2 regions of the Echinimonas agarilytica genome follow, and region 2 is predicted to be linked to the other one. Evidence: riboswitches for the same ligand, from Rfam matches in the RefSeq annotation. Region 2 holds a riboswitch; the other holds the start of a gene.
What was found. A riboswitch is a leader RNA that binds a small molecule or an ion and turns the genes downstream of it on or off. The one in region 2 is predicted to bind thiamine pyrophosphate.
Positions count from the first base shown of each region.

Region 1: it holds a riboswitch for thiamine pyrophosphate, as region 2 does, so the genes downstream of both, NAF29_RS17185 (TonB-dependent receptor) here and thiC (phosphomethylpyrimidine synthase ThiC) in region 2, are expected to answer to the same signal.

Region 1 is NZ_JAMQGP010000010.1:145,281-149,721, reverse strand. Features, by position in the region: gene NAF29_RS17195 (sulfatase) at 1-1,225, opposite strand, end outside; gene trhA (PAQR family membrane homeostasis protein TrhA) at 1,341-1,988, opposite strand; TPP riboswitch at 2,158-2,271, shown strand; gene NAF29_RS17185 (TonB-dependent receptor) at 2,328-4,441, shown strand, end outside.
Region 2 is NZ_JAMQGP010000008.1:218,692-223,132, forward strand. Features, by position in the region: gene thiC (phosphomethylpyrimidine synthase ThiC) at 15-1,979, opposite strand; TPP riboswitch at 2,123-2,222, opposite strand; gene NAF29_RS15630 (tyrosinase family protein) at 2,516-3,793, opposite strand; gene NAF29_RS15635 (hypothetical protein) at 3,826-4,441, opposite strand, start outside.

The DNA.
Region 1 (4,441 bases), on a different contig from region 2:
CTCCAATGTGATATCCGTGATCGGCCCATAACACGACGACTGTGTTGTCTTTCTCTGAATTTCGAGCAATTGCGTCCACTAGTTCACCAATATTCCTGTCGCTATAAGCAACCGTGGCTAGATAGGACTGAAACGCTTCTCGCCACGCGTTGAGCTCGCCTTCATCGCCTTCTAATTGTTTGCCATGGGCGATGATGTCGACAAATTTAGACTGACTGGCAATTTTCAAACCGGTGGGTGACAAGTCTTGAATACTCTCATGGACCCAATTTAACAGTTCGCGATCAATCGCCATTTCATTCGTTGGGAATAAATCATGATATTCCTGTTCAACAACCCAAGGGAGATGAGGGGCAAACAAACCGATGGCCACAAACCAAGGTTGCGTCTTGGGGAGTGTTACGGTTTCCACATCACCGCGAACATTGGTGAGTTTTGCCGTGCCTTGGGTGATGAGTTCTGCACCAAATCGAGCATTTACATAGTCGTTTGAACGAGTGCGAGGTACTGTCGTGACGCCAAAACGGGTGAATTGCTTGTTTGCAGCTTCAGGTGCGGGCCAATACTTGGATACGGTTTCTGAGGCTGGTGTATCGCTTTTGCCATTAATGCCGGTACCTGAATGAACTTCAACCCAATGGTTCCACGAATATATTTGGTCGGGCCAATCGCTGAAGTAGCCGCGATCGAGGTACGAGCGTCCCTTGTGAAAGACCTTTCCTGCACCCGTTGTGAAATATCCTTGAGACTTCAAATATTGAGGCAATGTGGTGGCATTGGTAAGTGATGGATGGCCTCTAAAATGCTTTTCATGCGCGTAGTAATGCGACTGATGAGGCGGTACGCCGGTCATCAGAGCCGTTCGTGACGGGCCGCACAAAGGCGCTGCGCTATATGCTCGATTAAAGGTTAACGATTGCTCTGCAAGCCGGTTCAAGTTGGGGGTTAGCCGTTCTAGCACTGAATCTCGCACTTCAGGATTAGGGTAAACCTTGCGCAAAAAACTATCGGTTTCATTGCCTAATACAGTGTTGTAAACATTTAGGTCATCAACGGCAATGAACACAATGTTGGGCTTGTCGCGCTGCACCATGGGCGCGTTTTCCGGAGCCGGTTTGGCCTCAGTTGGTGTAGCATTTGACGGCTCTGTGCATGATGCCGTGAGCAGTATGGCGGGAATAAGTGCACAGGCTTTCATCGTAGCCTGAAAAATAGATTGGGGCATGGTGCATACTCTTCAACAATAGAGGCGTTATTGTGAAAGAAAAGTGATACCACGATGAATAGAGTTTTTGGCTGGTTTCGCGTGCGATCATACAGTGTTGCCCAAGTTGTGAACGTTATGACATGGGTAACACGTGAAACCACACCGCAAAGAAATGACACATAGCACCAGCCACGACAAAAAGATGCCAAATACTGTGCGCATAACTCAGGCTTTTTCGAAGATAGAAAATTACCCCAACGCTATAACATGCTCCTCCAGCTGCCAGCCATATCAGTCCAGCTTGACCAATCGCGTCGGTTAATGGCTTGATGGCAACAACAATAAGCCAGCCCATGACCAAGTAACTTGCGACGCGGAGAATTTTAAATCGATTACCCCAGCCGATTTTCAAGGTGATGCCCAATGCCGCCATGGACCAGACGATGCCGAATAACCACCAACCCAAGGTGTCGCGCATGCTGATGAGTAGAAATGGTGTGTAGCTACCCGCAATTAAAAGATAAATAGCGCAATGATCAAAGAGTTTTAAGCGCGTTTTTAGTTTTGTCCATGGCACCGCGTGATATGCCACCGATGCTAAAAACAGCAGAATTAAACTGCCGCCATACACGCTGGTGGCCACCACACGCCATGTGTCTTGCAGCTCTACCGACACCACCACCATCATGACCAGTGCAACAACACTAAGAATAAGACCCAACGCGTGGGTCAAGCTGTTGGCCCATTCTTCAGCGGGAGAGTAAGCAGGAATTGAAGGCATGTTCGGTAGCTCTTGGTTGTTTCAGCTAACAAGTGTACGCTGAAAAAATAAAGAATGGAACCACTGGTCTGATAAGAATGTGCTTTGGTCAATTCACCTTAAACAATGGATATTTCGTGAATCGTTACAAAAATGTTGAAAGTCGGTTGCCAACTACCGTTATAATCTCCCCTCAGCCAAGGGGCGACTATTGTGCGGTATCAATAGTCTGAGACATCTTCGAGATGAACCCTTTGAACCTGATCCGGCTAATACCGGCGGAGGAATGGCTCATAACGCATAATAATCCCATCCCCTGTTTGCACATGCTGGATTTCAAAAATTATATTTTGAGTTCCTATGAAACACTTTTCAAAACGTTACAATTTGATCATGACTGCGTTACTTGCATTGCCAGTAACCAGCACTCATGCCCAGGAAATTATAAGCCCAGCGTCTGATACGACGAATGATGTAGAAATTGAACGCATTGTTGTGCACTCCGACTTTCGTGCATCATCAGTAGAAGAAATGCCCGGCAGCGTGAGTGTCATTGACGCTGTGCAGCTTGAAGATGAGGGTGCACAGCACTTTTCAGATGTGCTCAATAGCATTGCCAATTTAAATTGGTCGGGCGGCAGCTCTCGTCCACGCTATTTTCAAATTCGCGGTGTCGGAGAGCAGGCTGAATATCAAGGTGCGCCTAACTCTTCTGTTGGCTTTATCTATGACGACATCGACTTGTCGGGCATTGGTATGACTACAAGCATGTTCGACATTGAGCAAGTTGAAGTGTTACGAGGCCCACAAGGAACTCGTTACGGCGCGAATGCTTTGGCAGGTTTGATTTACGTAAAATCAAATGATCCAACCGATACCTTTGAGCATGGCGTGCAACTCAGCGCGGGCGACGATAATCTCAAAGAATTCAGCGGCTACAGCTCAGGCCCGATCAGCGATCAATTGCAATATCGCGTGGCATTGCAGCAACATTCACAAGACGGTTTTGTGGACAACAAATACCGCAACCAAGACGACACCAATGAGCGTGATGAATTCACCGCACGTGGCAAGTTACGCTTATTGGCCAATGAAGATACCACCATTGATGTGACTTACCTGCATGCCAATTTCGACAATGGCTACGACGTTTGGACATTAGACAACAATGGCTATGACACGCTCACAGATCGACCCGGAGAAGACACACAAAGAACCAATGCAGCATCGGTAAGAATGACATTCAGTCAAGCTCAATCTTTTGATGTAACGAGTTTAACCAGCTACGCCAAAAGTAATCATAGACACGCTTATGATGGTGATTGGGCAAGCCCTGAATATTGGGCGAGCAAAGCCTGCGAATCCTATGATGACGATTGGAACGTGATTGGTTCTGAACCATGTGTGTACGACTATTGGTGGGACAAAGATGGCGATCGAGAAACTTGGTCTCAGGAAGTTCGCTTCACCTCTACCGAGCAAGGACGTATTTTCAACGACACAACCGATTGGTTGGTGGGCGTATATGGTATGAAATTGGATGAGTCTAACGACTTAACCGTTGAGCAACGTTATAGCCTCGAGGATGAATCGCGTGAAACCTTGAACTCCGAATACGATGCCACCAATTTGGCAATATTTGGTCAGCTCGACAGCGACTTAGGCTACGGATATGGTTTGAGTGTAGGAGTTCGAATTGAAAACCGTGAATCAGATTACACGGACTCCGCAGGAGAGTCGTTCGACCCCTCTGAAACCATGTGGGGTGGACACATCTCTCTGGCGAAAGAGTTTACGGCCGAACATCAAGGTTATGTGAAAGTGGCTCGTGGTTATAAAGCAGGTGGCTTTAACATGTCATTGCCAGAAAGCCTTAGCGATAACAAAGAGTTTGATAAAGAAACTTTGTACAACTACGAGCTAGGACTCAAGAGTTTGCTACTGAATAACTCTTTGATCAGTAACCTCGCGGTGTTCTACATGGATCGTCAAGATCAACAGGTTGAAAGCTCAATACAAGAGCAAGGTTCGGGCGACTTTTGGTTGTTCACCACCAACGCAACCAGCTCAAGGAGCTATGGTTTGGAGTGGGATGTGAACTGGCAAGCAACAGAAAATTTAACGGTATACGGAAGCTTAGGTTTGCTTGACGCGCAATACGACGACTACCAGTACGAAGATGATGGTGACATCATTGATCTGACGGATCGTGATTTGGCCCATGCACCGCACTCAACTTACAGCTTAGGTGCAACCTATTTGTTTAATAGTGGTTGGTTTGCCAACTTAAATGGCAGTGGTAAAACTCCCTTTTATTATTCAGATAGCCATGAGTCTCGTAGCGACACTTACACCATCGTTAATGCGCGTGTGGGGTATGAAACCGAACTGTGGTCAGTGTACCTGTGGGGTAAAAACTTATCCGATGAAGAGTATGGTGTTCGTGGTTTTTACTTCGGTAATGAACCTGATCA
Region 2 (4,441 bases):
ACATACAAAAGCACTTAGGTTGTTGGCTCAGATTCTTTCTTTGAATGATCCAAAGAATACAGCTGACGCCCTTGTTCATTAAAAGTCTCGGCCATTTCTTTCATGCCCTGCTCAGCGTTGACATAGGCCGCTTCAGGGTTGCCATCCATATCTACGAGTTTCACTTCAATGGTTTCTTCGCCACGCTCTAATTTCGCAGCAAAATCACGCACTTCTTGAGTGATTTTCATGGAGCAGAACTTAGGTCCACACATTGAGCAAAAGTGAGCCACTTTACCCGACTGCTGAGGAATCGTTTCGTCGTGATATGCACGCGCCGTAATCGGGTCAAGCGCCAAGTTAAATTGGTCCTCCCAACGGAATTCAAAACGAGCTTTCGACAAAGCGTTGTCGCGCACTTGCGCACCCGGATGGCCTTTCGCCAAATCGGCTGCATGGGCCGCGATTTTGTAGGTAATTAAGCCTTCTTTCACATCGTCTTTATTGGGTAAGCCTAAATGCTCTTTGGGCGTGACGTAACACAACATAGCACAACCATACCAGCCGATTTGGGCAGCTCCGATGCCAGATGTGATGTGGTCATAACCCGGTGCAATGTCTGTTGTCAGTGGGCCTAAGGTGTAGAACGGCGCTTCGTGGCAGGCTTCTAACTGCTTCTCCATATTCTCTTTGATCAGCTGCATTGGCACGTGGCCTGGGCCTTCGATCATGACTTGAACATCGTATTCCCATGCAATTTTGGTCAATTCACCTAGGGTATAGAGTTCGCTGAATTGCGCTTCGTCATTGGCATCTGCGATAGACCCCGGGCGCAGACCATCGCCTAAGCTCAATGAAATATCGTATGCAGCACAAATTTCACAAATTTCACGGAAGTTTGTGTAAAGAAAGCTTTCTTCATGGTGCGATAAACACCACTTCGCCATGATAGAACCGCCACGCGATACAATGCCGGTGACGCGCTTCGCCGTCATTGGTACATAGGCCAGCAATACGCCCGCATGGATGGTGAAGTAATCCACACCTTGCTCGCATTGTTCAATCAATGTATCTCGGAACACTTCCCACGTGAGGTTTTCAGCCACACCATTCACTTTTTCCAGAGCCTGGTAAATAGGTACGGTACCGATTGGAACTGGCGAATTACGCACAATCCATTCGCGTGTTTCGTGAATATAGCGCCCCGTGGATAAATCCATCACGGTGTCAGCCCCCCAACGTGTTGACCACACCAGTTTTTCAACTTCTTCTTCAATGGAAGAGCTAACCGCAGAGTTACCGATGTTGGCGTTCACTTTCACTAAGAAGTTACGCCCAATGATCATTGGCTCAGTTTCGGGGTGGTTGATGTTCGCTGGGATAATCGCCCGACCTTCAGCCACCTCTTTGCGTACAAATTCAGGCGTAATTTCAGCCATCACGTTCGCTCCGAATGATTCTCCCGGATGCTGAATGTTGTCGTTATGTTCAGCCCGCGCCATGTTTTCACGAATCGCAATGTATTCCATTTCAGGCGTGATGATGCCTTTGCGTGCGTAGTGCATTTGTGTCACACATTTGCCTTTTTGTGCCACCAGCGGCTTGGGCAAATGCTCAAAACGAATATGGTCTAAACCATCGTCGGCCAAACGTTGTTGCGCATATTGAGACGTCACAGAATTCAATTGCTCTGTGTCAGAGCGCTCAGCGATCCACTGTTGACGCAAACGCGGTAAACCTACACGAACGTCAATATTTGCATCTGGCTCCCCGTAATGACCCGAGGTGTCATAGACGCGAACCGGGGCGTTGTCTTCAAATGCTGGATTATCTTCAGAGCCGCCAACAAGTGTTTGGCTAAGCGCAATCTCACGCATTGCAACGCGAACGTTTTCGTTCTGACCTTGCACATAAACGCGAGTGGAATTAGGGAACGGCTGACCGCTGAGATTATTAAGGAAGTCTTGCGCCTGCTGGCGTTGTTCGCGTCTGGTAGACATGTGGCTCTCCATGTATGGCCGATGTTTGAGCGATTAAGCAAATCTTTATTGGATTCGTAATGGCAACATCAAAGCGCAAAAAGGCTGGAGAACCGAAAGGTAGAGTCAGGGTGGTTACAACGCTTGCAGATCACTGATCTTAGGGCGAAACCGGCCTTGTTTCCTCCGCAGGTGTTACCCTGATCAGGTTCTCGGATTCCGCATCAACGCGGTCTCAGCCCAAAGGCACTCCGACAAAGCAAGTATTACGGTAAAGCTTTTCATCAGCCAATTCAAGCTCCAACTTGCCTCTGGCCATCAAACTCATACATAACCGCAAGATACTTTTGTTCAGTGTGAGAGTTTAAACAATAAGCTCCACTCTGCGCGCAGAGATCTGGTCTTTCGAGACCGTAAAGTAACGCAACCTCATAAGAGATTGCCTTGATAAGGGCTGCTGTGACAGGTGCAGATGAAGCAGGAAAAGTCGCTTTAGAATAAGGCGTATCCCCCATGAAATGCACGAGTATCCAAGGGGGATACAGAGGTCGGTTTGGTTACTGGTGAGTGACCAAAGAAATCCCTTTCATTTTTATTTCATGATTAGATGCCGGGTTATCATTGTCATCAAAGACCTTAATCGTGACCGGCACAATGCCATTTTGTGGATTGTAACGTCGCAGTGATTGAGTGATATCAACATAGGTGTTGAACGGCTGCAAATGATGTGGCGGACGCTTATCGAACGCTGGTTTGGGTTTCAGAGTGCAGTGCCCAACGCCACCGGCACATTCGCCATGCCCCAGCAGGAATATACTTTCTGCAAAGCCAGATTCAATATTTTCATTGTTGGCGTCATCGCGATCATCACCTTCACCTAGGTAAATATTGAGCTTATATGAGCCAATGGTTTTCGACAGACCTAATATCTCTAAAAATGCATGCTTGTATTCGGTGTTGTCGATAGGAACATCAATTTGGATTTCATTATCGCCCCCTTGGTTTTGTGCCGCATCGTTGTCAACTTCGGTAAAGCCTTCACCGTCGACATAGGTGTAATCAAAAAACTTGGTATCGAGTGTTTGGCCACCCGTGTAGGTAAACGGCGCACACACGAAGTCCAGTTGCGCTTGTGGCACAGTACTATCACCATGCGCTCGTTGCCATTCAAACCACAACCGGTCCACATTACAGTGATGCAACCAAAAGATCGGATCAAATGCAGCTCTAGGGACCGAGCCCATATCGCCGCCTACCCATACATGCAAGCCACCATGAGGGTTTTCTAAGGCCGGAGAATACCGGTCATAAGTCGTTTGGCGTTGCGCTAAATCAACCTGAGTTTTAAGTCGTTGCAAGCCTGATATAGGGCTTGGCGATCGCGTGGTATCGGTTCCCGTCGCCTGCGAAAAGGCTGTTAATAATGGATTGGGCTTGGTTTCACCGGTATTTAAATCTTGATAGGTTAGATCTGTTACCGCAGCCGGCATTCCAATATTCAAAGACTGCTCTGAAGTCCAGTCCCAATAAGGCAACATCACACCGGCGACTTGCTCTTGCAGCCGCAATTCAAATTCGTAAATGTAGGCTCTGTGCCATGTCGGAAAGTTGAGATTTCCGTGCTGACAATAAAAAGGAGTCGGTAAGCCATGAACACCTGCAATCCACTGATAGCCTCGCTCATCATCGTTGCCACCGTCGGCTGAAACCTTGTATAGGCCTTCATAGGCATTTCGTAGGTCATTAAGCTCTCGCTCGGAAAGGTGTCGTATGTTCTTTCTTACTCGCACGCCGGAGGACGCGACTCGGGTATTTGTCGATGTAACTTCTGCCATGATATTCATTCCTTTTGTTGAGATCTGGCGCGTTATACCGCTTGTTCACGCTTCCAAACTTTATTGATAAAAACGTAACTTCCGGTTCCCATAACCACCATGCCCAACACCATAAATTGATGATGTTGAAACATTGATGCACCCGGCAACCAGTCGGTGACACACGCCATGGCAATAAACATCCCTGCAACCATAGCGACGGAGGATAAGAAGTGGATACAAACCATGTCTCGTGACCTGCGTTGCGCAGCCTCAGTCCTGCACACATATATGCACGCTGGAAGACACAAAGCTAACATGGGCAATAACGACAACAGCATGGTTGAATAAGACATTGAATGATGGTGTTGGTGATGATGCATATGCTGACTATGCGCCATTACATCTGTGGCGATTTCGGTGCTTAAAATTGTGCCCAACATCATACCCAATCCGCCGGCTCCCCAATTCGCCCATACATGCATGAGAGGTTGGCTATACCACTGTTTTTTAAGCATGAATAAACTAAAGGCCGCCGCCACTAATGACACCAGAAAGATGAGCATTTCATCGCCTGTTGGAAAATCCATTTTAAATAGACATAAAAACTGAATAATCACGAACGCCACCAAAATATAAAACGTAATCATTTCTTTATCTCTATGACAA